2 regions of the Cupriavidus sp. 96C5-1 genome follow, and region 1 is predicted to be linked to the other one. Evidence: riboswitches for the same ligand, from Rfam matches in the RefSeq annotation. Region 1 holds a riboswitch; the other holds the start of a gene.

The links. A riboswitch is a leader RNA that binds a small molecule or an ion and turns the genes downstream of it on or off. The one in region 1 is predicted to bind ZMP and ZTP.
Region 2: it holds a riboswitch for ZMP and ZTP, as region 1 does, so the genes downstream of both, AC3FOF_RS16905 (LysE family translocator) here and glyA (serine hydroxymethyltransferase) in region 1, are expected to answer to the same signal.

Annotation. Positions count from the first base shown of each region.
Region 1 is NZ_JBYOJU010000001.1:365,561-380,323, reverse strand. Features, by position in the region: gene AC3FOF_RS01730 (YeeE/YedE family protein) at 1-99, opposite strand, end outside; gene queC (7-cyano-7-deazaguanine synthase QueC) at 187-870, opposite strand; gene ybgF (tol-pal system protein YbgF) at 997-1,755, opposite strand; gene pal (peptidoglycan-associated lipoprotein Pal) at 1,774-2,289, opposite strand; gene tolB (Tol-Pal system beta propeller repeat protein TolB) at 2,307-3,635, opposite strand; gene tolA (cell envelope integrity protein TolA) at 3,884-5,107, opposite strand; gene tolR (protein TolR) at 5,124-5,561, opposite strand; gene tolQ (protein TolQ) at 5,606-6,289, opposite strand; gene ybgC (tol-pal system-associated acyl-CoA thioesterase) at 6,286-6,690, opposite strand; ZMP/ZTP riboswitch at 6,852-6,953, shown strand; gene glyA (serine hydroxymethyltransferase) at 7,078-8,325, shown strand; gene nrdR (transcriptional regulator NrdR) at 8,469-8,933, shown strand; gene AC3FOF_RS01675 (pilus assembly protein) at 8,978-12,565, opposite strand; gene AC3FOF_RS01670 (pilus assembly PilX family protein) at 12,573-13,088, opposite strand; gene AC3FOF_RS01665 (PilW family protein) at 13,136-14,302, opposite strand; gene AC3FOF_RS01660 (type IV pilus modification PilV family protein) at 14,310-14,756, opposite strand; gene AC3FOF_RS01655 (GspH/FimT family pseudopilin) at 14,758-14,763, opposite strand, start outside.
Region 2 is NZ_JBYOJU010000013.1:135,339-150,101, reverse strand. Features, by position in the region: gene AC3FOF_RS16930 (winged helix-turn-helix domain-containing protein) at 1-2,120, shown strand, start outside; gene AC3FOF_RS16925 (alpha/beta hydrolase) at 2,323-3,279, opposite strand; partial or broken gene AC3FOF_RS16920 (transposase) at 3,382-3,592, opposite strand; gene AC3FOF_RS16915 (helix-turn-helix domain-containing protein) at 3,986-4,273, opposite strand; gene AC3FOF_RS16910 (DUF885 domain-containing protein) at 4,817-6,622, shown strand; gene AC3FOF_RS16905 (LysE family translocator) at 6,716-7,348, opposite strand; ZMP/ZTP riboswitch at 7,369-7,452, opposite strand; gene AC3FOF_RS16900 (efflux RND transporter periplasmic adaptor subunit) at 7,921-8,706, opposite strand; partial or broken gene AC3FOF_RS16895 (IS6 family transposase) at 8,765-8,857, opposite strand; gene AC3FOF_RS16890 (hypothetical protein) at 9,032-11,575, opposite strand; gene AC3FOF_RS16885 (coiled-coil domain-containing protein) at 11,597-12,817, opposite strand; gene AC3FOF_RS16880 (hypothetical protein) at 12,816-13,139, shown strand; gene AC3FOF_RS16875 (DUF7673 family protein) at 13,213-13,356, opposite strand; gene AC3FOF_RS16870 (hypothetical protein) at 13,435-13,563, shown strand; partial or broken gene AC3FOF_RS16865 (IS3-like element ISAzo10 family transposase) at 13,765-13,971, opposite strand; gene AC3FOF_RS16860 (MFS transporter) at 14,177-14,763, opposite strand, start outside.

The sequences.
Region 1 (14,763 bases):
GAAGTGCGTGCGCTGGAGCACTGCCCCAAACAGGAAGGTCAGGATGAACGTGCTTGCCAGTACGGTGCGGCTAAGCGCTGCAATGTCGATATCGGGCATGGGTGTCCGGCGGGGGAAGCGGAGCGGGTGGATGCGGCGTCCCGGGGACGGCTCTAGTAGTAGTTCTGGTTCTTGTCACAGCGACCGTCAGGCGGCACCCCGGTAGCGGGTGGGATCGGGCACGCCGGCGGCCTCGAAACCCGCGCGCCGAATGCGGCATGAGTCGCACACGCCACAGGCGCGGCCATCGTCGTCGGCCTGGTAGCAGGACACGGTCATGCCGTAGTCCACGCCAAGCCTGACGCCGGCGCGGATGATCTCGCCCTTGGTCATGTCGATAATGGGCGCGTGCACGCGGATGCGCTCGCCTTCGACGCCGGCCTTGGTGGCCAGGTTGGCGAGCGTCTCGTAGGCGGACACGTATTCGGGACGGCAATCGGGATAACCCGAGTAATCGACCGCGTTGGCGCCGAAGAACAGGTCGCGGCCGCCAACGGCTTCGGCCCAGCCGAGCGCCAGCGAGAGCATGATGGTATTGCGCGCCGGCACATAGGTGACCGGAATGCCGCCTACCGCGCCGTCGGTCGGGATGTCGAGGCTGTCGTCGGTCAGCGCGGAGCCACCGAAGCGTCGCAGGTCGAGGTCGACGATCTCATGACGCACCGCGCCCAGGGCGGCAGCCACACGCTTGGCAGCCTCCAGCTCCGAGGAGTGGCGCTGCCCATAGCGCATCGACAGTGCATAGGTCTCGAATCCCTGCGCATTGGCCATGGCAAGGACGGTGGCGGAATCCAGGCCGCCGGAAAGCAGGACGATAGCGCGTTTTTTCATGATGGCAGGCGCTGCGCCGGTAGGGCGCCACGCAAAATTCAGAGCGAATCTTGTATTTTAGCGCGACCACGACAAAAGGCCCGCGGATGCGGGCCCTGTGTCTTCCGTCTGCTGCCGGCGCGGCGCTTACTTCAGCGTCTTCAGGCGATTGCTCGCTGCCTGCGCGCCCTCGGTGCCGGGGTATTTGGCCACCACCTGCTCCAGGGTCTTGCGGGCCGCGGGCTTCTGGCCCGATTCCATCTGGTCGTTGGCGATGGCGATCAGCGCATCCGGCACCTTGGGGTGATCCGGATAGGTCTGCACCATGTTCTGCAGCACCGAGATCGAGCCGCGGTAGTCACGCTGCGCATACAGCGAGTTACCGAGCCAGTACTGCGCCAGAGGGACATACGGGCTCTGCGGGTACTTCTTGATAAAGGCCGAGAAAACGCTGCCGGCACCCTTGAAGTCCCCGGTCTGGAACTGCTTGAGCGCGGCATCGTATTCGGTCTTCTCGCCGGGTTGCGACAGCCCTTCGCGACCATCCACGGTAACCTGCTGCGGCTCGAATTTCTTCAAGCGCGCGTCGAGGTCGGCGTAGTAGTCCTTCTGCTGCTTTTGCAGCGTCGTCACCTCGTTCTGCAGCATCTCGTTCTGGCCGCGCAACCGCGCCACTTCCTGGCGCAGGCCCTCGAGCTGGTTCTGCATGTCGAGCTGGGCGCGGCTATTCTGGTCGATACGCTGCGATGCGGTTGCCTGGAAGCCGTTGAACTGATCGCGCATGGTGACGATGGCGCGGCGTGCCTCGTCATCGTCGAACACGCCGGCCCGGGCCTGTACCGCCGGCAGCAGGCCGGCACAGGACATCGCAGCGAGCAATACCAATTTGGAGACGCGTGCTTTCATGAGATGACTATCCGCGGATTAGTACGCGATGTCCGCGCGGCGGTTTTCCGCCCACGAGGCTTCATCGTGGCCAGTTGCCTTGGGCTTTTCCTTGCCCAGGCTGACGGCTTCCATCTGGTTGTCGGGAACGCCCAGCGAAGACAGCGAGCGGCGCACGGCCTCGGCGCGCTTCTGGCCCAGCGCCAGGTTGTACTCGCTGGTGCCGCGTTCGTCGGTGTTGCCCTGGATCAGGATGCGGCGGCCCTTGTTGGCGCCCAGGTACTTGGAATGCTCAGTCAGCATGCCTTGATAGTCAGGCTTGACGCTGTAGCTGTCGAAGTCGAAGTACACGCTGCGCTTGGCCAGCGGGCTGTTCGGATCGTTGAGCGGATCGCGCGAGACATCCACCGGTGCCACGGCGCGAGCGTCGGTCGAAGGCGTGCCCTTGTTGCCGGCACCCGCGTTGGCGGTGTCGTCCAGCTTGACGCCGGAGCTGCAAGCGCCGAGAGCCAGCAGGGCGGCGACGGCAAGGGTTTTGGTCATCATTTGGGTCATGGCGTGGAACTCCTGGTTTACTGCATGAATGGGCCCCAGGACGGCTCGCGAACCTCGCCGGACTGGAGAGACAAAACCTGCCGGGTGCGCCCGTCAGTGGACACCGCCGCCAGCACCGAGCGACCTCCCACCCGGGTGGCATAAAGGATGTACTTGCCATTGGCGGCAAAGCTCGGCGCCTCGTCGTTGGAAGTATCGGTCAGCGAGGTGACGTCGCCGTTGCCGAGATCCATCAACTGCAGCTTGAAGCCGCCAGTGCGCGTGATATAGGCCAGTTGCTTGCCATCGGGGGAAATCCGCGGGCTCACGTTGTAGCTGCCCTTGAAGGTCACGCGCTGGGCCGCGCCGGCCTCTTCGCCGCCAGCCGGCATGCGATAGATCTGGGGCGCACCGCCGCGGTCGCTGGTGAAATAGACGCTGCGGCCGTCGGGTGCGTATTGCGGCTCGGTGTCGATGGCGCTGCTGCGCGTCAGGCGCTTGAGGCCCGAACCGTCGGCATTGACCTGGTAGATCTGGGTGTTGCCGTCGCGCGACAGCGCCACCGCCAGGCGCTGCCCGTCGGGCGACCACGAGGGCGCGCTGTTGTTGCCCTTCTGGTTCGACACCAGAGTGCGGCGGCCGGTCGCCAGGTCATGCACGTAGACCACGGGCTTCCTGGCTTCGAAAGACACATAGGCGACCTTGGTGCCGTCCGGCGACCAGGAAGGCGAGATGATCGGCTCATTGCTGGTCAGCGCCACCTGCGAGTTCTGGCCGTCGGAATCGGAGATCAGCAAGCGATAGCGCCCGCCCACGCGGGACACGTAGGAAAGGCGGGTGGCGAACACGCCCCGCTCGCCCAGCAGCTTCTCGTAGATGTAGTCGGCAATCTTGTGGCCGGTCACGCGCAGCTGGTTCCCACCGACCGTAAAAGCCAGGCCGCCAAGGCTCTGGCCCTTGACCGTATCGTAGAGACGGAAGCGCACGTCGTACTGGCCATTGCCGGTGGGCGTCACGCTGCCGGCCACGAAGGCATCGGCGCCGCGCGACTTCCAGCTGCCGAGGTCGGCATCGGCGGACTCGGCGACGGTAGCGCCGGCCACGTCGATATTGCGGAAGCGCCCGCTGCGCTGCAGGTCCCCGCGGATGATGGCGGTGAGGTTCTGGGGAGCCTGTGCTTCGCCCTGGAAATTGGCGGTGGCGATCGGGAACTGGCTGGAGCCGACGCCTGTGATTTCAACGTTCAGTTGCGCCTGCGCGCTGCCTGCCGAACAGGCCAGCGCAACTGCCAGCCAGGCAAACAGGGCGTGCGCGCGGATATTGTGCCGCCGGGCGGCCAGCCAAAGGGGGGCCCAAAGCTTTCGCATGCTGCTCCTCAGTCGAGATCAAGATTCATCGAGCGCGGCCGGCAAACAGGATGCCGTGGTACAGCAAGGATACGGGGGGCATGTCGCATGCCCGTATCGCGTGCTCCAGGCACATTCGCCGGCTGCGTCAGGCAACCTAATATCGTAGCCTTGGGACTACCACGCATGGATGTAGGTTGCAATATGTTGCAATTCAAAACCACCGGCCGCTCTATCGCAGGGTTGCTGCATTGCATCATCGCCGCCTCCTAGTCCTTCGGCTTGAAGGTGATGGTGAAGCTGGCCGGCGCCTTGCCGTTTTCGTCGCGGGGCAGCGGGTCCGAGCGCTCGACGGCGCGCAGCACCGCGTTGTCCCAGGCCGAATTGCCGCTGGACTTTGCCACCCGGGCCGACATCAGCGAGCCATCCGGCGCCAGTTGGACGGAGACCACGGCGGCCGGATTGCCGGCAACGTCCTCGGTGAACACGATATTCGGCTTGACGCGGCGGCGCACCCGATCCGGGTAGCCCGGCGAGGCCTTGCCGCCTGAGCCCGCACCGCTGCCCGCGCTGCTGCCGACACCGCCGGCGCCGCCCGCTGCAGCCCCGCCGCCGGCGAGGGCCTGCAGCCGTGCCAGTTCGCCATGGCGCTGCGCATTGGCCGCGGCCTCGCGCTTGGCCTTGGCATCGGCATCCGCCTTGGCTTTCGCATTCGCCGCAGCCTTGGCCTCGGCATTGGCCTTCGCCTTGGCATCCGCCGCGGCCTTGGCCTCGGCATTGGCCTTCGCCCTGGCATCCGCCGCAGCCTTGGCCTCGGCATTGGCCTTCGCCCTGGCATCCGCCGCAGCCTTGGCCTCGGCATTGGCCTTCGCCCTGGCATCGGCCTCCGCCCGGGCCTTGGCGTCCGCGCGAGCCTTGGCATCGGCTTCCTTGCGCTCGCGCTCAGCCTGCTCCTTGCGCTGTTGCTGCTGCTCCTGCAGGAGCGCCTGCTTGCGTGCGTCTTGCTTGCGCAGTTCTTCCTTATGCAACTCTTCCTTGCGCAGATCGTCCTTGCGTTGCTGTTCGCGGCGCAGGTCGTCCTTGCGCTGGGCGTCCTGGCGCTCGCGCAACTCTGCCTGCTTGCGCGCCTCCTCGCGGGCCTCGGCCTCGGCCTTGCGGCGCTTCTGCTGCGCCAGCGCGATGTCGGCCTCTTCCTCGGCGCGGGATTTCACTGCCGGGGCGGGAGGCACGGGGCGCGGCTGCACTACCGGCTCGGGCACGGAGGTTACCGGCACGGGCGGCGCCGGCGCGGGAAGAGGTGGCGGGGGCGCGGTAGTGGCGGCGGGAACCTCTTCCCACAGCTCGGCCTCGGCGCCAACCGGAGTGCTGCTCTGCCAGTGCACGCCGTAGTACAGCACGATGCCCAGCAGCAAGTGCATGAAGAGCGCAAGCAGGAAGGAGCGCAAGCTTCCCCGCTCCGGGACCGGCTGATACGGATAGGCGGCGGTCTTCATGGCGCGCGGCGATGTATTACTTTGACTTGACCATCAGGCCGACGCGCTTCACGCCGTCGGCCTTGAGCACCGACATCACGTCGAGCACGGCTTCATACTTGACCGAGCGGTCGGCGGCGATCACCACCGGCTGGTCCGGGTTCTCGTTCTGGCGCTGATGCACGAAATCGATCAGGCCCGGCTTGTCGAGCTGGCGCTCGAAGGCCTTGCCTGCATTGTCCTTGCCGCGCGCGGTGAGCTGGCCATCTTCGTGCACGGTCACCACGATCGGCGGCGTGCTCTGCTGCGGCGTGGCATTGGCCACGCTCGGCAGGTCGACCACCGCGGGGTTCACGATCGGGGCTGCCACCATGAAGATGACGAGCAGCACCAGCATCACGTCGATGTAGGGCACCACGTTGATTTCGGCGCTGGCCCTGCGGCGCGAGCCGCCGCGGCGCTGTATCGCTGCCATTGCAGGATTCTCCTTGACCGGTAACTACGGTGATTTGCCGCGCGTCAGCGGGTCTGCCGTTGCAGGATATTCAGGAACTCTTCCATGAAGCTTTCGAACCGGATGGCCAGGCGATCGATCTCGGTGGCGTAGCGGTTGTAGGCAATCACGGCGGGAATGGCGGCAAACAGGCCGATGGCGGTAGCGACCAGCGCTTCCGCAATACCCGGCGCCACCGAGGCGAGCGTGGCCTGCTGCACATTGGACAAGCCGCGGAAGGCGTTCATGATCCCCCACACCGTGCCGAACAGGCCGATGTACGGGCTGACCGAGCCCACCGATGCCAGGAAAGGAAGATGCGACTCCATCACATCCATCTCGCGCTGGTAGGCCGCGCGCATGGCGCGGCGGGCGGCGTCCAGCAGCGCGCCGGCGTCGTTGTTGCGTTCGCGCGCCTTCAGGTATTCACCCATGCCGGACTCGAAGATCCGTTCCAGTGCGCCCGTGCTGTGGCGATTATTGGCTGCGCTCTGGTAGAGAGCCTGCAGGTCGCCGCCAGCCCAGAAGTCGCGCTCGAAGCCTTCGGTCTGGGTACGCGCCGCGCGCAGCGCGAAATGTTTGCGGAAAATGTATGTCCACGAAAACAGGGACATGACGAGCAGCAGGGCCATAACGGCCTGCGCCAGCACACTGGCGTGCAACACCAGCGTAATGATCGACAGGTCTTGCGTGACGGTCACGGGGTTCATCGGGCGGTCTTGATGGTTGCAAGGACGGGAGCGGGGATGGGAGTCGGGCGAAATGTGATACGATCCACACATCCCACCCGGATGGCGCCGGTAGCCAATAACTGCTCCCCTCGCCAGGCTTCCTGGGCGAATTGGACCGACGCCGGCCCAACCCGTTCAATCTGTGTCCGGATTTCGAGCAGGTCGTCCAGACGGGCGGGGGCATTGTAGTCCACCGCCGTACTTCTGACGATGAAGACCACGCCGGTCTCATCGGCCAGCGCCTGCTGTTCGATGCCGAGCGAGCGCAGCCACTCGGTCCGGGCGCGCTCGAAGAATTTGAGGTAATTGGCGTAGAACACTACGCCGCCCGCATCGGTGTCTTCCCAGTACACCCGCAGGGCCCACACATTGTTGCTCATGGCCGCGATTGTAACGGACAGCCAGCCTGGCCCGGCGTAAACCCTTGCCCAGCATTACAACAATTACATTACCTGACAGACAAGCCATTGACTTTTCGGACAGGTGCCCGAAGCCCCGTCTTGCAGCCAGCCGGCGCCTCGCGTAAACTGCCGCCAACCATTCCATCTTGCGCGACTGGCGAAGTCAGTGGGCACTACCACGAGGAAGCGCAAGTTATCTGGCGCGATGTATCAAGCGCCTGCCGCTCGCCTGGGCAGCGAATGGGAAGCAGGGTGCGCCCTGCGCCGGACTCGCCACAGCGTCCGGTGCTGGTCGCATGTGCCTTCCCCGCGCGCCCTACCCCGAAGCCGATTCGGATCCCCTTTTTTTTCAGACGAGTTTTCGCCATGTTCGAACGCAGCCGCTATACGATCGACCAGATCGACCCCGAGCTTTTTGCCGCCATCCAGAAGGAAGACCAGCGCCAGGAAGAGCACATCGAGCTGATCGCCTCGGAAAACTATACCTCGCCGGCCGTGATGGCCGCGCAAGGTTCGCAACTGACCAACAAGTACGCCGAGGGCTATCCCGGCAAGCGCTACTACGGTGGCTGCGAGTACGTCGACGTCGTCGAGCAGCTCGCCATCGACCGCGTCAAGCAGCTGTTCGGCGCCGAAGCCGCCAACGTGCAGCCCAACTCTGGCTCCCAGGCCAACCAGGGCGTGTTCTTCGCCGCCCTGAAGCCGGGCGACACCATCATGGGCATGAGCCTGGCCGAAGGCGGCCACCTGACCCACGGCATGGCGCTCAACATGAGCGGCAAGTGGTTCAACGTGGTCAGCTACGGCCTGGACGCCAATGAAGACATCGACTACGACGCGCTGGAAAAACTGGCCCAGGAAAAGCAGCCCAAGCTGATCATCGCCGGCGCCTCGGCCTTCGCCCTGCGCATCGACTTCGAGCGCATTGCCCGCGTGGCCAAGTCGGTCGGCGCCCTGTTCATGGTCGACATGGCTCACTACGCCGGCCTGATCGCCGCCGGCGAGTACCCCAACCCGGTGCCGCACGCCGACTTCGTCACCACCACCACCCACAAGAGCCTGCGCGGCCCGCGCGGTGGCGTGATCCTGATGAAGGCCGAGCACGAGAAGGCCATCAACTCGGCCATCTTCCCCGGCATCCAGGGCGGCCCCCTGATGCACGTGATCGCCGGCAAGGCCGTGGCCTTCAAGGAAGCGCTGTCGCCGGAGTTCAAGACCTACCAGCAGCAAGTGGTCAAGAACGCCCGCGTGCTGGCCGAGACCCTGATCGAGCGCGGCCTGCGCATCGTCTCGGGCCGCACCGAAAGCCACGTGATGCTGGTCGACCTGCGCGCCAAGAAGATCACCGGCAAGGAAGCCGAGAAGGTGCTGGGCGAAGCGCACATCACGGTCAACAAGAACGCCATCCCCAACGACCCGGAAAAGCCGTTCGTCACCTCGGGCATCCGCCTGGGCTCGCCGGCCATGACCACCCGCGGCTTCAAGGAAGAAGAAGCCCGCCTGGTGGCCAACCTGGTCGCCGACGTGCTGGACAACCCGCACGACGAAGCCAACATCGCCGCCGTGCGCGAGCAAGTGGCAGCCTTGACCAAGCGTTTCCCGGTCTACGGCTGATGCCCCTGCGCCACCCGCCTCCGTGCGGGTGGCCGGCAGCCCGCCATGGCGCGGGCCTTGCCAACCCAGGCCGGCGCGACCCAGAATGACAAGACGCTGCATGCGCAGCCCGCGTCCCGGCTCAAACTTCGAGGTGGTCAGGCATGAAATGCCCCTTTTGCGCTCATTCCAACACCCAGGTCCTGGACACGCGCATGTCGGAGGAAGGCGATACCGTGCGCCGCCGCCGCCGTTGCGAATCCTGCGACCGCCGCTTCACCACCTATGAGCGGATCGAACTGTTCTTCCCCGCCATCGTCAAGAAAAACGGCTCCCGCGTGGATTACACGCGCGACAAGCTGAAGGATTCGATGCGGCTGGCGCTGCGCAAACGGCCGGTCTCCGCCGAAGCCATCGATGCCGCGATCACGCGCATCGAAGAAAAACTGCTCGCCCTCGGCGAGAAGGAAATCCCCAGCAGCCAGATCGGGGAACTGGTCATGCGCGAATTGCGCCGGCTCGACAAGATCGCCTATATCCGGTTTGCTTCGGTGTACCGGAGTTTTGAGGACGTGTCCGAGTTCTCCGATGTGCTCGCGGAAGTGACGGCGGGCAATAGCAAGCGCTGAGCACCTGCCGGCCAAGGGGCCTCCCTGCCCTTGCCCCCTGGCCTTCATTTCTGGATATAGACCTCCTTCCATGCCACACGCTTCGATTTGCTCAGAAGATTGATCGGCAGCTGCGACGTGGACGAAGTCGCGTTCGACTGTTGGGTCAACGCATCGAGGTTGCCGTTGCTTAGCGCGACCAGGGATGGTCTGGACGACAGCGCGGTATTGGACAAGGCAATGCCTGTCCATGGAGACATGGCGGACGAGATGAAATTCGTGCTCGGCAGTTCGCCGCCGGTGGTCAGATCAACAGCATACAGGTAGCTCGAAGAGCCGCAGGTTGCTGCCGACGGGATATCGGTAGTGAAGACCAGGATGCCTGCCACCGCCGTCGGATTGGTGACCACACGCTCGCCCGACCCTGGCAGGTCGAAATACCAGCCAGGACTCTTGGTGAAGTCTATCGCCGGGGTGTTGCTGATATGACGCACAGACCCCGATAGTGTCACGGCTCTTTTCACGAGCGTGGTTCGCACATTGGAGATCAGCGGCACGGCGGTCATCGTGTCGACCAGCGCGTACATGGACTGCACATTGCTCACGCTCAGGTCGGATTGGCCGAGCAAGAGCCCCGTCCCCACGAAAACCAGGCGCTGGCCGTTGTAGACGGTCAGTTCCGGCGCCGAGCTGATCGGCTGGGCCTTGCCGCTGCCATCCACCAGGCTGGCAAGCTTGCTGACGTTCCACGCCGAGGTACTGGCACCGGAGAGATCGAAGCGCCAGACGTTACCCAACAGGTCGCCGCCATATACGTAGTCAATTGTCGCGTCGGTGGCCCCGTTCGCCGCAAAAGCCGAGATATACGCCAGGCCGGAGGGCGTAGTGGTATCGCCAACCCCCGTCGACATCGACTGGATCACATTGCCCGTAGCAGGATCGAGTACGAACAGCCGCCCCTTGCCATCACCCTGCGTGCCATTGCGGGTCACATTGTTGTTGTAGCCGGAGGGCACCAGCACCACCCAGCCCATGGCCTTGGTCTTGGCAAGCACAGGCTTGCCGAAAGTCAGGCCAAGGTTGGCCGCATCAGCATTGCTGGTGGCGGAATTCGGGAACTCCCATTTCACCTTGCTGGCCACGTCCGCCGCCTTCTGTGCCGTCGAACTGGTCACGTCAAGCGCATAGTAGCCGCTGCCCCCTGCCCCCAGGCCGCCCACAAGCAGCGTTGACCAGCTCTTGGTACCCGCCAGATAGACATCGCCCACGGCAGGCGTCGCATCGACGTAGTACTGATGTGTGTAGGGCGTGATCGTGTACGCATTCATTTTCCCGTTCGCCGTCAGGAGCGCGCCCGGAACGTAGGCCCAGAGTTCCGCACCGGAGCTGGCATCGAACGCATGTAGCATGCCGTCGTTTGCCCCTTGGTAAATCGCTGGCTTGCGCGAAGTAAGCTGCCTCTGGAAGCCTGCATAGCCGGCATCCGAGTAATAAGCTGCTGCGCCGGCAACATAGACCGGCTCCGCCGACACGATATCGCCAAGAAGGGATGTACGGGTGCGATACGTCGAGCCCTCCAGCGAGCGGTCCCCACGCAAGTAGGCAAGCACGCTGGGACCATCCGTCTTGCCCGGACTATTCAGCAGATTGATGGTGGAAGCCTGCAGCCCCCCCGTTCCCGAATCGAACGAGACGCCCTTGCCACCGTCGTAGGTCGCAATCAAACGGCTACCGGGCGAGCGGCCGGTCAACTGCTCACGTGCTTTCCACAGTGGCGCGGCTGCATTGATAAAACCGGTTGACGGGTCTATGGGAGCGGCAGTGAGTTCGCCGGACCAATTCTGCCCGTTATAGCTGGCCATGAAGGCTGCGCCGCCACCGTTTGTGGAACTGACGGCGATCGCCGCATTGGACGCCGACTTGGACAGCAGGCTCTGGAGTACCTGCTGGAAGAACGAAGTCAGATCAGCTGCATTGGTGGCACGGAACATCTGGCCACGGCCATTGATCGTGGCATGCCAAAGGTCGTCCAGGGCGTTCGGGCTGTAATTCTGGGATGTGGCCACCCAGGTTGGGGGGTTTAGGTTGGGGCTGTTGGCCTGCGCCGTGTTCTGCCCATAGATATAGCCTTTGGCCCCCAGAGCGACCGCATAGGTGTTCATATGCAGATTGGGGTTCTTGTCGGCATTCCAGGAAGTATCCGTCGTATTCACCGGCACCAGGCCCGCAGTGAGATCGGAGCGCAGGTTGTTGACGAAGTACGAACTGGCGATGTCCGCCAGCGAAGGTTTGGGGATGTTTGTATAAGGCGCGCTGTTGATGAGGCTGCTGGACGACAGGTAGCTGGGCGGCGCCACTGTCGACTTGTTGGCATAGCCGTCAGTCAGGATAAAGCCGGCATTCTGCTGGCATGCGTACTTGACCGGCGCGTTGGCGTCCGTCCTCATGAACTGGCTGCCGATGAAGTTGAGTGTTTCCAACGTGGGCGTGCCGCCAGACGCCACGCTCTGATAGATCGCTCCCAATAAAGCGGATCCGCTCTTTGCATTATCGGTCGACGAAAAATCGTACATCGTGATGGCGCTACCGGCTCCCGAATTGAAGTTGGTATAGCCGCCAAACATGCCCTTCAGGTTCGTCAATACCTGTCCCATACCCGACGCCAACATCAACTTGCGCTTGCGATAGTACTGAAACCAGTTGGCGAAATTCTGCAATTCATCGGTGTATGTGCGACCGCTGGGGAACTTCTGGCTATTTGCGGCAGTGATCTGCCACTCACGCACAAAGCCGCCATCAGGCATTGCGATACAGCCAGCGGTACTGGCCGTGCAGGTCGCATCCTTGACATAGTACGTCGCTGGACGGTACGGGAGTGACACGTCCCAGTAGGTCACATTGGATGGCACGGGAAGATCGGCGTTGATATTGATGGTTCCCCAGCTACCGCCATTTTTCCTGTAGGTAATCTGCGTGAGCCCGTTTGCTGACGCCCATGCAAGAGGAATAACCATGCCGGGATACATGCGGAAGGTTGTGTTGGCGCCTGGATTGCTTTGCACCGCAACGGTCCCGGCCAGATTCCACACATAAGGTGAGGACGAAGTCTGCGTCGGATAGTACGGATGGCTGCGCACCGCCGCCGTGCTTGCGGCGCTGAAGCTCTTCATGGCTCCGCCAATGTAGGCGGATGGCCACGGCACGTAAGTCACGCTCGGGTTGTAGTACAGAGGGTTGTAGTCCGAACTACGCATGTACGAGTACTGCGGCAATGGCGGCACCGCATAGTGGTCGGATGTCGAATCGGCGTAGCGCCGCAGATCGCTGTCGTTACTGCTGCTTTGTCCGTTCGGGAAAAGATAGGCATACTTCATCCAGCCATTGCCGGCCGATCCGTTGTCGTTGAAGTTGAACTTGCCGCCCGAGTAGAAGTTCTTGTTGCCCGTATCCCACCACAACGCGCCATCGCTCGTATTCATCAGGACCTCGAAGTCCATCGAACCCGAATCGTCAATGCCAAAGATGACATTTGGCGCAGCCTGGGACGTCGCAGACAGCGGCGTGACGGCAATGTCGGTCGAGGCAGAGTAGGCCGAAATCATCGCCAACGCCGAAATCCCCAGGCAGACCTTCAGCAACGTAGAGAGTTTCATGGGCTGGTTATCTGTTGAGAATTGCCTGAACGAAGGTCTCGCCGCTACGCGGGCTCGTCACATGCACCGTGACCCGATAAGCGACTTGCGGCAGTTGCAGGGGCGTTGAGCCCACCTGATTGCTGCTCGGCCCCTGAACCGCTTTGGCACGGGCGGTACACTGTCCGTAAGGATCGGTTACCGGCGTCGAACTGCACAGGCGCTCAACGACATACTGATACTGCAGGCCACCGTTGGTCACCTTGACTTGCGGAAAACCGGTGGTGTCCGCCCAGTTCACGTCAGGCAAGCCATTCTGGTCCGATGTGAAAGTGCCGGTGGTTGCGTAGTACTGCTTGCCAGTGTCCGTGGCATCCGGGCTGGCAACCTCGTCAAGCATGGCCTTCGCCGCAGTCAGGGCAAGATCGGCAGCCTGGCTCGCCGCCTCCTTGAAAGCGACATTGCCCGCCGTGGTTCCAGACACCGCACCGGACCGCAGCAATGATACGGCGGACACCAGGATAGCCAGCAGGATGATCAGCACTATCGGAAGTGCAAGCCCTCTCTGGGCACGACGCGATCGCATGCTCACTATTCTCCGAACACGATATTCTTGAGCGGTATGACGAGGCTCTGCGTACGGTAGCGATAGCATTGCCAATTCTGCGTCGCGCTCAGGTCGGCCGTCACAGCCGCCCCCAGCGGCGAAGCCGTAGCGGGGAATATCACCGGCAACGTTGCAGCCGTGGTCGCATCGCATGCCGCGCCCGCGCCGCCCGAAGGCTTCACCGCAGCCGGAATCCGCGTCACCAGACCGACACGGATTGCCCGGATCTGACTCATGCTCGCCGCGCTTAGCGGCCATGCCCACGCGCCGCTTCCATCAACCCATTGAGAAATGCTCATGCCGGCGCCGGTCGCCACGCCATATTGCGCGCGCATGTGGACCACGTTCTCGGCCATCGGCGTCGCCGGGGTATTTGCCGCGGCAAACCGATCGGCGAGTTCAAGCATGGCGGTCGCATTGTTGACCTGGTAGGTCTTCCATGAAAATACCCCTGCATTCATTACGCTGGCACCTGCGCCATACAGTTGTGGATTGGAGAACGCCACGGTTGCCGGAGGATTCCAGTTGCCGCTGCCAGCCGCATGTGCGATCTGCGTGCTGTTGGCCTGCAACGAGGTACCGCTGACTTGCATGACGGTACACGGCGAGGTCACGCTGCCGTTGCCGCTGTACGCGGATACCAGCAGCACCGATCCTTGTACATTCGGGCCCGGAATGGTGATCCCCTGCGCCGAGGGCACGTTTAGCGGATCCGTACCCGCGGCCATTCCGGTGCTGAGGGCGATAGGTGCAGCAGCGCTTATCGAGGAACTTCCGGCGACGGAAATGGTGTCCGATGCGCCCACCCCGCCCGGGTGCGTCACCCATACGGGAGCGATGGCGGCATTGTCGATCAGCACGCCATTGAAATACGCGTTCAGTGCCGGGCAGATGATTGTGGACTGATTGTTGCGGCCAGCGGAGGCAACCCCCACGCCCGCTCCCTTGACATCACGTTCGATCGCCAGCATCGCCAACACGCTGCTGTCGGCGGCCGCGCTGGTCCCGAACTGCGTGCGCTTGAAATCCTCGAAGAAGTAGGTTGCGCTGACAATCGCGACGCCGGCAATCAAGCCGACCAGGAGGCCGACCAGAAGCTCAATCAGCGTAAAGCCGCTGGTACGCAGATGCGAGTGAAGCCTGGCGTGCATGGCTTGGCTATTTGAGATTGGTGGTGGTGACGGCGTTGTGCCAGGTGGTCAGGCTCAGATAGGTCTTCTCCTGCGCTTCTCCCGCAAGCTTCCATTGCAGGGTGACGGTCAGGTTTCCGGTGATTGCGTCGTACACCACGCTGGGTGCGTGCTGATCATCGGAGGGCAGCGCGCCTTTCACGCGCTTCAGCCAATCTGTGGCAATGGCTTGACCGGTGCCGGCAGTGCACCCGCCGCCGGCGGGCACCGTGTAGCAGGCAGCGTTCGCAGCATCCACGCTGGCGACCCCGATGATCTCTGCTGCGTAGTACTGCGCCACGGTTCGGTAGCGCGTTTGGGAATTCTGCTTGGCCGCAAGCAGGGTTGCCGCGCACAAGCCAACGATTCCTACCGAGAACAGTGTCAATGACACCAACGCCTCGATGAGCGCAAAGCCTTGGACGCGTGGTTTCATGTCAGCA
Region 2 (14,763 bases), on a different contig from region 1:
AACAGCGCCTGCTGGAAATCGACGCGCCGATGCTGCGCTTCAGCGCCGGCGAAGTCCGCGACTACATCACGGGCTGCCGTGGCATCGGCATGCCGGATGCGGACCTGGGCGAACTCCAGGCCCGCACCGAGGGTTGGCCCGCGGCGCTGCAGCTCGCGGCCTCGGCACTGGCCGGGCGCGCAGACTCGCGCGCGTGGCTGCAGCAGCTTTCCGGCACAACCGGCAACCTCGCGGAGTACCTGGCCGAAGACGTGCTGTCCAGGCTGTCCGAGCCCCATCGCCGCTTCGTGCTGCGCTCGTCCATCTTCGAGGCGTTCTGCCCCCAGCTCTGCGATGCGGCGTTCGGGAGCGCGGACAGCGCGGACTGGATTGCGCAGAGCGTCAGCGACAATCTCTTCCTGTTGCCGATCGAGGCCGAAGGCGACTGGTATCGATACCATCCCCTGTTCAGGCAGTTCCTTCGTGCACAACTCTCGCGCACCGCGGCGCAGGAACTGGCCGGGCTGCATGTGCGCGCGGCGAACTGGCTGGCATCGACGGCCCGTTACGCCCAGGCCATCGCGCATGCTTCGGCTGCCGGCGATACCGCGCTGAGCGCCGACCTGCTCGAACGCTGCGGCATGGACTATGTGCGTGGTGGGCAAATGGCCCTGGTGGTGCAGTGGGCGGACACGCTGCCGCACGCCGAACTTGAACGGCGTCCTGCCGTGCTGGCCGCTACCGCGTACGCCATGGTTTTCCTGCACCGGTATGCCGCCGCGGAACGCCTGCTGGGCGCGCTGGAGAAGCATCCCGGAGCCAGCCACGAGGAAGACGTCACCGTCTTGCGGGTCATGTTGTCAGCCTGGCTGGACCGGATGGACGATGCCGTCCTGGCGGCGCGCACGGCCCTGGCGGGCGCGGAGCCCGCGTCGCCCTTTGTCAGCGGCCTGCTCCACAACGCGGTGGCGTACGGCGATATGCTGCAGGGACGCTTTGTCCCGGCCCGGCATGCCCTGCTGCAGGCAAAGCGCGAGCTCGAATCCGTCAACGCGATCTACGGATTGACCTACAGCGCCTGCATCGAAGGCATGATCGACATGTTGCAGGGCAATGTCCGCGACGGCCTTGCCCGCTTCAGTGCCATGCTGAACCGCATCATTGCCAGCGGGCAACGCTACACGAGCTCGGGCCCGGTTGCATGCACACTGCTGGCTGAAGCACTCTACGAACTTGGCGACAGCGCCGCCGCCGACGCGCTGCTGAGCGAATACCTGCCCCTGATTCGCGATACCTGCCTGCCGGACCACCTGATCGTCGCCCATCGGCTTGCTGCCCGCATCGCTTGGCTGGGCGGCGACTCTGGCAAGGCCCTGGAGCAGCTCAACACACTCCAGGAACTTGGCGACGCACGCGGCATTGCGCGCCTGGGCATGGCGGCCGCCATCGACCGGAGCCGTCTTGCCTTACTGGCGGGTGATGTCTCCAGCGCGAGGCATGCGTTGACCCTGGCCGCGTCATTGGCGCCGCCTTCCGGTACCCTGATGCGTTACTCGGACGACCTCGACGATCTCGAGATCGCCAGCTTTCGCATTGCGCTGGTTGCCCCCGACGAGGAAGCCGATGTGGAACGCGTCGAAGCCGCACTACGCCTTGCAGAGAGCAGCGGCCGTGCGCGGCGTGCCGTGCGCCTCGCTTGGCTGCTGGCGCAGGCGCACCATGCCGCGGGCCGGTCAGCGCAAGCGCAGATCTGGCTTGAGCGTGCCCTGGCACAGGCCCAGGCATGGCAGGCACAGCGGATCCTTGCCGATGAGCCGTGGCATCTGCAACCACTGCTGGCGTCGCTGGCATCGCGGCAGCATGTCTTCGATCCGCGGTACCTTGAGCGGCTGATACAGGCCGCACAGGCCTCATCGCAGCGCGGAACGCCCGTGCGCGGCGAACAGGAAGGCCTGCTCAGCCCCCGTGAACTCCAGATCATCCGGCGTGTCGCCGATGGCCACTCCAACAAGGCCCTGGCGCGCTTGCTGTTTGTTTCGGAAAACACCGTCGAGACACACCTGCGCCGCATCAATGGCAAGTTGGGCACAGGCAACCGGATGCAGGCCGTGGCACGCGCGAGGGAACTCGGCCTTTTTTGAGACTATCGCCTGGCGTGGGCGGCCTCGCTGTTGGCTGCTTATTTGTAGCGCTTGCGCGCAAAGGCTGCCAATACTTGTTCGCCAGCCGGCGTCGGCAAGCTTGCCGTGGCACGGGTGATGACTGCAGATAGGCAGGGGTGATTGCCGCAGATTGAGAGCAAGTGCGGTGATTGGTTTCCCCCGGGCACATCACAAGCCAATGTCACGTGGCCGTGAACGCGGCAATCTCCCCCAGGAATCGGATCGAAGCCTGTTCCAGTTGCGCAATGCCTGGCTCCTCCACTGGAAGATGGCCGCAGTTTTCCAACATGACCAATCTCTTCTCGCCCTTGATGCGGTCAAAGAACTGCCGGCTCGATTCGAAGCCCGTCCAGCGGTCGTTTCCCGGGTGCGCCAGCAGGATAGGGCAGTGATCGAAGTCTTCGGGCTCAATGTTCGGCCGCACGGCGAAGATTGACTGCATGAAAGCGACCGGCACGCGTACGCCGCCACCATAGGGGTCGTCGGCAACGAGCCGGTTCAGCGAGGGATTGTTCGACATCGCGTCCATCCTGGTAAACCACTTCACGGGCAGTCTCAGCCCGCCGATCAGAGGCGCGCAGATGGGCAACAGTGGCATCATGGCGTGCAGCACCAGCGCGTTGCGGGCAAACTGGCGCTTCACCAGCGGTGAGCGCGGATCCGCCAGGGTGGTGGCGATCACGCCAGCAATCGGACCAGCGCCCATCCGCGCCGCGCACAGGTAAGCCAGATAGCCACCAAGGCTGCCGCCGCACAATACTACGCGTCGCCCGGTGTTCCGGTACTCGGTGGACGCCAGATCGCATAGCAAGTCGGTCCACGCCTTGTAAGTGACCAGTGACGGTGGCGCCTGGCTCAACCCGTATCCGGGTAGATCCGGGGCTACTACCTCGTAGCCGGCGCCGTGCAGTAGTTTGCCAAGCGGCGCGAACAGTCGGCCATAGCCTCCCCCTCCATGCACCACGATCACCGTCAGCGGCGATGCAGCGCAGGGGAACCGATCCACATGGATCGATGCTCCCCGCCAGGGGAGCCACTCTTCATTCGGACCGCTGGCGGCGGCTACGCGCGCATGTGCTGGGAAAAAGGACTGGTACTGTTCCCAATAGGTTTCGGTCTTGTAGCTTGCCTGGAGCATCGGTAGATTGTGTAGCGGAACGCGCCCGGCGGAATAATCTAGCTGCCCAGCGTCCGCCGCGGTGGACGAAAAATAGAGTTTGACACAGCACGCCGAATAAAATCATGCGCTTGGCGACGCACGTGATTGCATCCCGACGAAACAGAGTTTGACACGAACACAATAGACGGAGAGAACGGTTCCTTTGGGGAAGATACTGTCTCAAGAGGCCGTTCGCGTTTTCGTTCGAGCCGCATTGCCATGGATGCCGAGGATTGCAGAAATAGGCCTTGATGTCCGTGGCCATGGTGAAACGCTTGTGTTCCGCCATCTCGGATCACATTGGTAATTTCGGCGAAACTGCGCATCTTCTCGACTTTGCCGGGAAGATGCGCAGAGACGAAGGCAAGCCGAGCAAACCCGCGTCAAGAACTGGAAGGCTTGCAACGCTGGCTTGATCGCGAAGGGTGATGTGACGATGGGAATCGAAGACAACGCGCTTGCAACAGCGGCTGATGCAGGTCAACCTAAGCGCGGCAGGCCCCCTACTCGCTATCCACCAGTGGGCGGCCTGGAATTTCGGCGGTTAATTGCAATAACAGCCTGGCCATTCTGGCGGAGGAAGATCGAATCCGTCGCCATCCTCAGGCCTACCGTCGCGGTAGTGACTTCTTCGCGATTGCCGGGACTAATCCTTTGCGTTCAGACTGGCCTGCCCGGCCGGCAGTCAATCCCATTCCCGGTCCCTGGCACGCCCTTCTTCATATGCCTTCGACTCTCGTGCCGCATGGGACGCCGCCTGCTCGAGGAGAGGTACGTGCTCCTTTGGGACGACCAGCATGGTCAAACCCAAGCCGTCTAGAGCGCGGAGTACATAGTCGAGGTGGACGCCCTTCCCGTTCTCCAGCTTCGACAGCATTCCCACGGACACCCCGCACATTCGGGCGGCCTGATCGATGGGGAGTCCTTGGGCGGCGCGAGTCGCGCGCACTCTATCCCCAAGATGGGAGCACATCTTGATCGTGGCGCGGGATGGCAATGTTGAATCTGGCAACGGTCGTGGCATGTGCAACCCGAATGGACTGGAACTCCTGCGAGGAGCGGCCTGAATATTATTTCACGAAAGTGAAATAATATCGAGAATTGTCTTGCCTCGTGCCATGCTGGAGGGCCACCGCGTCAGCGGGCAGCAGCGATATCGTTGACACCTTCCGCGCGGACCAGATCCATACTGGCTGGAAGATGCGCCGCCATTCGGCATGTGCGAAGCCAATCCGGCCGAGAATTGGGTACTTTTGAATCTCTGGTAGCGGTCGTCACCGGCATGTGGGCATCCGCTTCTGAAAATGAAATGCCGAGATGGGTTCAATGCCGAGGCCTTGTCGATTGTCGCGGCTATACGATTCGACTCGGCCCTTTGCCGATACGCTAAGGTTTCTACCTAGAGTGCACTGGTGATGGCCCCGCTATCCTGCTCGATTCTGCAGCTACTGCACCCGGAGTGGGGGAGAACCATATGGGATGGCTTCGTGGTTGTCGCAATGGCCAAGGATTGCTCGTGGTGAAGCATCGCTTGGCATGGCTTGCGCTGGCACTTGCTACGACCGGCTGCACCTGGAGTGCCAGCTCACCGTCGGGGCAGCTCGACAGGTTGTTTCGCTCGTACGCAAACGATACTGCGCCATATAACCCGTTCAGCGCAAGCGACTCCGGCGTGCGCAAGTACGACAGCGTCTTTGCCAACGATCTCAGCGAAGAATATCGACGCAACTTGACCGCCTTGTGCCGGCGTTACCTGACGGCGGTAAAGGAGATTCCCCAAGCGGAGCTTTCACGGCAGGAGATCCTGAGCGTCGAAATCTTCCGGCGGCGGTTAGACGAGTGTATCGAGCAAGAGCGCTTTCGCTGGTATCTGATGCCGATCAATCCGGCCGGCGGCTGGCCTGCCGCATTTCCGGTGATCGGCTCTGGCAAGGGCAGCCACCCGTTCAAGACGGTGCGCAACTATGAGGACTTCCTGAAGCGGATCGACGGCTTCGTCGTCTGGACCGATACCGCAATCGCCAATATGCGTGAGGGGATGCGGCAGGAAATGACGCAACCGCGCGATCTGATGATCCCGGTGCTAGCCCAGTTGGAAGCACAGATTGTGAAGCGTGCCGACCTGAGCATGTTCTATCAACCTATCCGGCAGTTCCCATCGGATTTCGACGAGGCGAGCCGGAACTCGCTTACCGTGCAATATTCGATGGCGATCGAATCGAAGCTCATCCCGGCGTACCAGCGACTGCGAACTTTTATCCAGGACGAATATCTGCCTGCATGCCGCACGAGTGCGGGCATTGGGGCACTACCGGGCGGCAACGAGATGTACCGCAGTGCCGTGAAGCGTTCGACCACACTGGACTTGGAGCCTGAGCAGATTTACCGGACTGGCCAAGCTGAGGTACAGCGCATCCAGCAAGAGATCCACCGGCTGCGCACGGAGATCATTGCAAGCGGGGAAGCGCCACTGCCCGCCTATACCGATGCCGAGAGCCTGCTGGCAGCCTATCGGGAAACCGGCGCAAAAGTGAATGCCGTGCTGTCCGGAGTGTTCGGACGCCTCCCAACGACAGGCTACGAGATCCGGGCGATAGAGGCCTACCGGCAGCAGTCGATGTCATCGAGCTATATCTTTCCGCCAACTGACGGCTCGCGTCCGGGAATTTTCTACCTCAACGCCGCTTCGGTGTATGGCGGCAACGGCAGTGCCTCGGTCTCGCAGAGCCTCTTCCTTCATGAGGTCGTCCCGGGTCACCATATGCAAATAGCGCTGCAGATTGAGAATAAGTCACTGCCGCTGTTTCGGAGGAAGCTCTGGTACAGCGCGTTTGGTGAAGGGTGGGCGCTGTACGCAGAAAGTCTGGGCAGCGAATTGGGGGTGTACGCTACACGGCATGACCAGCTTGACATGCTGCAGCAAGAATTGCTGCGTTCGGCACGGCTGGTGGTGGATGTAGGCCTGCACGAAAAGGGCTGGACAAAGCAAGAGGCAATCGACTACCTGCACAGCCATGGTGGTGGATCGGACGCCAACACGCGTCGTGAAGTGGAACGCTATATGTCCTGGCCCGGACAGGCGCTCAGCTACAAGATCGGGCAGCTAAAGATCCTGGCGCTGCGGGATCGGGCACAGGCCCGGCTTGGCCATGCCTTTGACATTCGTGAATTTCACGACGAGGTTCTCAAAGATGGCGTCATGCCACTAGACCTGCTGGAACGCAAGATGGACCAATGGATTGCCGCGCGGCAGAAGGTGCGGGGTGAGTCGAGCGAGACTGGCATTCCCGATGTCTCGCTCGACCAGATTGGGATTCGCTAAGCGTGCCGCGGTGCGAGCAGGGTTAAGGCGCGGTGTTTCCTTCGGACCCAATGAAATGCTCTTCACCTTCGCCGACGTATTGGCAAGGTGACGCTATTTCTTGGATTCGTATGCCATCCGCACCGCCAGACCTGTAAGAACGCCTCCCATCAGCCAGCGCTGCACCGATAGCCATAGCGGGCGTCCCGACAGGAAGGTAGATATCGACCCGGCCGTCACTATGATCAATGCATTCACAGCGAGGCTGATCGAAATCTGAACGCTGCCGAGCGCCAGCGATTGCGTAAGCACACTGCCGTGTCCTGCCGTAATGAATTGGGGAAGCAGAGACAGATACATGACGGCGATCTTGGGATTCGCCAGGTTGGTGATAAACCCCATGCCAAAGAGCTTCCTTGGGGTATCGACCGGTAGGTCACGTACTGCAAACGCGGACCGTCCGCCCGGTTTGACCGCTTGCCAGGCAAGATATAGAAGGTACAAAGCGCCGCCAAAGCGAAGCGTGTCGTAAGCGTAAGGTACGGCAAATACGAAAGCTGTGATTCCGAATGCTGCACAGAGCATATAGAACACAAAGCCCAGAGCAACGCCTCCCAACGAAATGAGGCCTGCGCGTCTACCTTGGCAAATTGAGCGGGAAATCAGATAAACCATGTTCGGCCCTGGCGTTAAAACCATTCCCAACGCCACAAGAGCGAACATGAAAATATTTTCGAAATCAGGCATAACCCATCTCCAAGGATAGTAGGCAATGCCCAGGCGCGCGGCGGCCAGCAACCTCATGCTCCCCGATAGTGCTCTATCTGTATGCGCCAGTCACATGAGTGCAGAGACTATAGCACAGGAGAAAATACTTTATGGGGGAGCCAGTGCGCTTACAGACAACCAGCGAACATGGGACGATCACTGGTGTCCATCGGACTGACAAAGTGGACCGATCGGTTTTCCGGACTTCAGGCTTTGTGCCGAAGAACTAGCCGAAAGTGCGCGGTTCCGGCCAGAAGGGGCTGGTACTAACGGTGCCCAAAACAGCGTCTTGACAACCAGGGGCGTCGACTTGCGAATCGCGGTGTACGGGTGGCTGCGGCGGTAATCGTGTGTTGTTGTCGATCTATGGTGCGATGTCTTGCCACGCTCTATTCCCGATCATCGGGTCGCCCGGAAAACGAACGTCCTCTCGCCGGAATGTTGAAAGGCTGTTGTGGGCAGGAGACGACCGGCGCTGGTCGGTGTCGCACGTCGGTTCAGCGAGATGAGCATGCTGTGCGGAATCTGGCTCTTCGCGTCGGGCTGCGCGATCAAAGGCCGCGTTCACGCTGCATCAGACCGAGCAGCGCAGTCCAGGCATCGCCGGCCAGGCTATGGCGCTGGCGTGCCAGCAGCACGGTACCCGGCAATTCCCGCGTCAGCGGCAGCGGGTCGCAATGCGACAAGCGCACGCGGAAGATGGCCGTGGTCGGCGCCAGTCCATTGTGCTGGCTGCGCGTGACCGCGATGGGGCCGCCGTAGAGGCTGGCCAGCGTGCGTTGCTCGAGGCCGGCTACGTTGACCTGGTCCGTCTGCGCGGTGGCGCAGCGCACCGAGCCGAACTCCGGCAGGTTGGCGACGAAGACGCCGCTGCTGCCGGCGGTGAGCGCGGCATGGTCCTGCTCGCCGATGAAGGCTTCCGCTTTCAGCTCGCTATCCTGGCCGACGATATGGTAGAGCGGCTCACCGCGCGCCAGCCACGCGCCATCGGCGAGGAACAGGTTGGCATCCACCACGCGCCCGGCAAACGGCGCGCGCACCTCCAGGCGCTTGCGCTCTTCGGCAAGACCCGCCACTTCCGCCTGGGCGGCGGCCCAGCGGCGGCGCAGCACATCGCCCTCCTCGCGCAGCTTGGTGGCAAATGGCTGCTGCTCGACCTGCCAGCGCAATTGCTGTGCTTGCGCCTGCGCGGCGGCCAAGCGGTAGTCCAGGTCCGGCGACACCAGCTGCGCCAGCAACTGACCGGCGGCCACGGCCTGCCCGGCGTGCACCGCGGCGCCGCTCACGTAGCCGGGCTGGGCCGCGTAGAGCGACTGGCTCTGGCTCGCGCTGAGCACGGCCGGCGCGCGCAGGGTGCCGCGCCAGGGAACCACTACCACGGCAAGCAGCACGGCAAGCCCGGCCACGGCGCGCCGGGTCTGCGTGTTTCAGGGCAAAGTGCTGCCGGATCGGACCGAAGCTTGAAAGGAATGCCTGCTTGCGCCGAGGGCACTCGGATTGTCGGGACTGCAGAAGTCCTGGAGGCGATCAATCCCCTGTTCAGAGCGCCCGAGACCGACGACACGATCTGAGATCTTCCCAAGCGCAGCCGGCGCTTACCGTGCACACCGAATGTGTGCGATGCACAAATGGTCGATGTTCTGCTATCCAGCGCCGATCAATCTAGGCAGCCGCTTCGGCCAACATCTCATCGTTTGCCGCATTCGAAATCAGCGGCTTGCCGTCGAAGGACTCAAGGACATCGTTGACGTCGTAAGTCAGGACCGGCCGCTGCTTGACGATGCCGACCACGACGGGCTTGACCAGCATATTGGCAAATGCCTTGTGCGAAGCGCTGGCGTACATGACTTCGAGCGCCTTCGCGGTGATCACATTGTTAAGGTTGGCGCTCAGGCTCTCCACCTCGCGTTCGGTCAGCATGAATAGCACGGCCAGGTATTCAACTTGTCGCTGGACGATTTCCAGCATCCTCTCCCCGTCTTCCTTCATCAGGCTCTTGGCGATCGAGTTGGTCACGGTGCCGGCGATCGCGCCACCAATGAAGCCGCCGGCGAATTTGCCGACCCAGATGCCGACCGGCCCGAAGGACGCGCCGATAGCGCCGCCGGCGATGGCCCCTACGGCGCCTCCTGCCGTGCTGCTTGCCGTGACGGCCAGGTTCTTGGTGAATTGGGCGCCCGACATGCGGCCGCGGATCATCTTGAGCAAGTCAGGTCCCGATGACACCGCCACGATGACCAGCGATGCCACGACGGTTCCGCGAAGAGCGTGATTGAGCTGGTTGCGGCTGCTCACCCCCATGCTCTTCTGGAGCGCTTCAGCCATGGGCTTGGAGATTCTGCCCACCTCGATGTACTTCACCGCCGCCTGCACCGTGGCCAGCCGATGCAGCTGTTGCGTACCCACATAGACGACCAGTGTCTTGCCGAAGGTCTTGCCGCCCTGTATGCAGGCAGCTTGCAAGGACTTCTTTGTGTCATTGGTATTCAGGTAGGAAATCGTCGCCGTGACGGCGAAGCTGATGCCGCCGGCACCGATGCTGACGATAGCGCCCTCCTGCACGTCGTATTTGACCGAGTCGAAGGTGCCGAAGCGCGTGATGCTCTTTGCCTGCTCGTAGGTCAAGTGGCCCTTGACGACAAGGTCCTTTGCCTGCGCGGGATCCGTAACGCCTGGCACTTTTCCTTGCTCGATCTTGCCTTTCATTGTCTTGACAGCTTGATCGTACTGGTCTCGCGGCACCTCGATAGGCATGGGCTTGCCGTCCGAATCGAAGTAGCGGAAGGTGCCATCGCCTTTGTTATCGAAGGCACTGCCGATACTGCGCGCGCCGGTGCTGCAATATTTCGTCTGGATCTCTTGTCCATTCACCAGGCGGTCTGCGCCATTCTTTGCATTGTCGTCGCCAATCACCTTGGCGGATTTCCCTGTGAGCCTGTCGTGCATGGTATTCGCCCTTTCGGCTGCGAAGCCATGCCCCTGCCCCCCGGCGGCAACCATCTTATGGTTCTGCGACCAGGCCCCACCCATTTCGATCACAAGAAACCCGGTCGACGAAGCGTCGCTCAAAAACTCGCTGAGTGGCTTGTCTTTGATCGATGTGCAGATCTGCTCCGTCTCATGGCAAATGGGCGAGCAGTACCATTCATCATTCCTGGCACCGCCGTGCTCACGCACCAGGCCGCATGAGCTGCAGCAGTTCAATTCGTCTTTCCGGCCATGCGTGACGATATAGGAGCCATCATCGAAATCGCATTGCTCCACGAAATCGAGGTATCGATCGAAATAGTCTTGCGCTTCTGCCTGTGGCACAGGAAAGTAATCGCCGATGCGCTGCCTGGCCACATCGCGGTGATGACGCAGTTCCTGTTCCAGCAATGCCCGGTATTGCGTGAGCGCGGTATCGTGGCAAGCCTTGTCGAACAACCAGATCTCGCCGCAAAGCTCGAAGAGCTCGACCAGGCCCGCATTGTTGGCCACATTTGCCACCCCGAGGACGATGGTTTCGACATCGTCGGCGTCGACCTGGGAAGAACCCTTGTGAAGCGCCGCGATCGTCGCGGTCAGGTTAAGCGCCTTCTTGTTGCCTGCGATCGTGGTCTTGATGCCCCGTATTACGTCGGCATAGCCCTTCTCAAAGACAATGGCTGCGACCATGACCAGGCAGGAAGCCACGCAATATCCCAGGTCAAACCACCACACGGTGGATGATCGCGAGAATACCAGTGTCACCAGCGCGGGAAAGAAGGCCTGTACGATGACAGAGAACAGCCAGAGGCTGATTGCGCTGAAGAACAACTGATAGGTGAGGTCGGCCTTCTGCGCCGGCAGGCTGATCTCGAGGCCATCGCGCTCGGCTGCCAGCCGGCGTTTGTGCTGCACATGGATAAGGATGGGCAGCAATGCAGGAACCAGGTATTTGAGGCTGTCGATTCCAAGTCCCGATATCCAGCCGTAACCGTCATACGCCACCCAGACCGCCACGGCGCAGCCTATGACCATCGCTATCCCGCTGGCCATGGGCCGGCGGTTGTTCTTGCGCGCTAGCCGTTCGATGCCCATGCCGATTGCCACGGGCACCCCTACCACGACGGCAAGTGCGATGCCCGCCAGCGCCGCTGCAATCTTTAGCGCGAGGGGCACAATTTTGCCCAACAACGCCAGCGCCATACACAGGAGAAAAAAGCCGATGATGATTTGTAGCATGAGACGTTCCGAAAAGGCCGATCAGTTCGCTTGTGTCTTGAGCTGCTCGAGCAGCTGACGCTGCTGGGCAAGCTCGGCTTTCTGGCTCTGCACGTCGGAAGATAATTTCTCGAGTTTGTTGCGCTGATCCATCAGCTGGTCTTGAGAAGTCTGAAGACTGCCTTGTTGCCGCGCGCGCTTTTCTTGTAGCGCCGCGCCCGACCTTTCGACATTGGCCGTCACGTCGCTCGTGATGTCATCCTGGAGCCTTGCGCGGCGCGCGTCGAATTCCTGTTGCGTGGCTTTCACGCGGCTCGAGTAAGTGTCGCGGGCCAGGTCGAGCTGTTCGCGATACTGCTTCTGTATTGCCGACTCCTGCTCGCGAAGCTGACGGCTCCTTTCGCTGTACTCGTCACGGGACAGGCGCTGGCTCTGCATGTCCCGGTACTGCGCCTGCAATGCCTGCATTTTTGCGCGATAGGCTTGCGTCAGCGTCGCGTTGCGCGCGTCAAGATCTTTCCTGTGCCCATCCAGTCTTTCGCGCATTTCGGCTTGCAGCCCCAGACTGGCTGCCTGCACCTCCCGTCCGACGCTCGATCTGATGTTCAGTTGCTCCTGCTGCAACTGCTTCTGCTCGGACTCGAGGTCGTTTTGGATTTGCTGGACGCTTTCCTTGAACGCATTGTTCGACGCATCCCATTCACCGGTTCTTTGGGAGAACAAGGCTTCATCGTTGCCAAGCTTCTCTTCTCTTTTCTGGAGCTCTGTCTCCGCCGATGCGAGGAATGCATGAAAGCCCGGATTGCCCACGATGACGATATTCGCGCCATGGGCGGTCTTCGGCGCACCGTCAAAGAATGCAGCGGCACGGTCGAAATCGAACTGACTGCGCCAGCTTTCCCCGTCGAATCTGGCATCCGCGGTTCCGGACAGGGATTCCACTTCGCCCTTCTGGGCGGCTGGCACCAGGACCGCGGTATTGTTCAAGGTCCCGATTTTTTTGTACAAATCCTCAGTAGGGAGAACCGTCGCGGTGAAGCGGTAATGCCATTGCCGAGGTTCCCGGCGCACAATTTCCCACGCCTTGATCTGTAGGCCTCTGACCTGCCATTGATTCGAGAGCTTTCCGGCGAGTTCGGCTTTCATATCCGGGCCGTAGTCGCCGCAGCCCGCCAGCATTGCACTTTGGCAGACGATGAGGACGCAGGCCATCCACTTCAGCGGGAGAGATTGAATTCTTCTTCTGACTGGTGGATGTTGCATGATCCTCAAGATGCTGTTGCTGTTGGCGGCCGTTGCATGTGTAACGGCAATCAACAGAAGAAATTTAGCTCTTGGGGCGGCAATCGCGAGCGGTCATTGTCCTTTGACTGCTTTCAGGCATACGGTGTATGCGCCGGCAGTATCGGCCATCGGCCACCCCGAACGACGCGCGCTCGCCGTTCTCGCGGCGGAACCGGCCGCAAGCGGAAACCGCAGCGTCTTCGACAAGGCGGCAATGCTCGCGAACTCAGACTTCGTCCTGAACGATTGCGCCGCTCGGGTGGTCATCGAGGTGCTTGGGATGTCCGGCAACGCAGACTGAGGCCAGGCTCTCGCCTGCGTTCGTGACACACCCCGGCCAATCCTCTGACAAGGCCGGGCAGCAGGTGACGCACTCAGCAAGCACCCGCGCTTTCCAGCCGCCAGAGATTAGTCAGGTCGAAACCGCTGCACTGGCCTGCGTTCCGCCCGGCCAGCAGGAAGTCGGCCACACGCAGCGTGTGGCCGGTGTGGGTGCGAACCACCTCCAGCGGCCGCACCAGGCCGGCGTGTTCGGCGGGCGTGACCCCGTCGCTATGGGAGATCGCCGGTTAGTGCAAGTTGAGCGTGCTGTGCGCATGCGGCTGCAGTTTGCCGAGATATGCATCGGCAATGGCATCTCGCACGCCAAGCACGTATGCGGGGCTTCCGGGCAGGACATGCCCGCCGCCGACCTCGGCAAGGCGCTTCTAGTGGACCTGGTATAGCGCGATGGCTTGCTCAGGCTGCCGCCTGAGCAAGCCGCCTTTCTGCTAGTACCTGATAGCTATCTGGTACCTTTTCCGCTTTCCAAGCGGTTTATCGAACCCAAAGCCAACGCTGACGGCCGCTCGTGAGCGGCTTGGCAGCAGCAGCAGCAGCGGCAGCGGCAGCATGAACATTGTCTGTGACGCCATGACCACCACCGAGTCCCATTCAGGGTTAAGCGTCACGGCGCCGACGGGCGTCCAGTTACGCGTGCTGCCTGACCAGCGAGCCGGGTTGCGTTCGCGGGCCTGAAGGCAGACTTCATGCCGAGCCGTGAGGATCTTCCGGTCATCGCCGACGTGCCGCTGCGATGGGCTGACATAGCGGATGCCGCTATGGCAGTGGTCAACGTTATACCAACGTACGAAGTGTGGCCGAGTGGCGATCGGCGCCAGTGGTGTCGCGGCCTCCGATGTGCGCGAAGATCGAGACGACCGCGTCGAGAGCCCCCTCCGGCGGCATGTATGCCGCAAAATCGGCAATTTCGGTGCGGTGCGAAGTGGAATTCTTCGGCGACGGCAGCGAAGCAACGAAGGTGGCGGAGTTCCGTGCCTAACCCTTCGCCTTTCGGCATCAATTTATGGCGCGCCTTGGCTTCGTGGGGAATCCGTGCGTGCTCGATGCCCAGACGACCGCCAAGCCGGCAATCAACAACACCAGCAATACCCACGGGAAAATACCGACGCCCGCCGTTCCCAGCAGCATGCCGCCGATGACGCCGCCAGCCGCGATAGCGATATTCCACGCCGTGACCAGGATGGATTGCGCTACATCCGCACCAGAACCTGCCGCTTCGGCCGACGCGGTCTGCAGCAAGGCCGCAGAGCCACCGAAGGTCAGGCCCCACACCGCGACCGCAAGATAGATGACAACTGGCTGGGAGCCGGCAATGCCAAGGGCCAAGGACGCCAATGCGAACCCGGCCAAGCTGAGCAGCACCAGCGAACGCAGCATGCGGTCGATCAGCAGGCCGCTGATCCAAATGCCGACCAGCGAGGCCACGCCGAAGACCAGCAGCACCAGATCGACCCGATCTGACAGGCCGGCCGGTGCCAGGAAGGGCATCACGTAGGTGTAGAGGATGCTGTGCGCCAGAACCCACAGCGCAAGAACTGCCAGCACTGGACGCACGCCGGGCGTCACGAAGACGCGGCGCACCG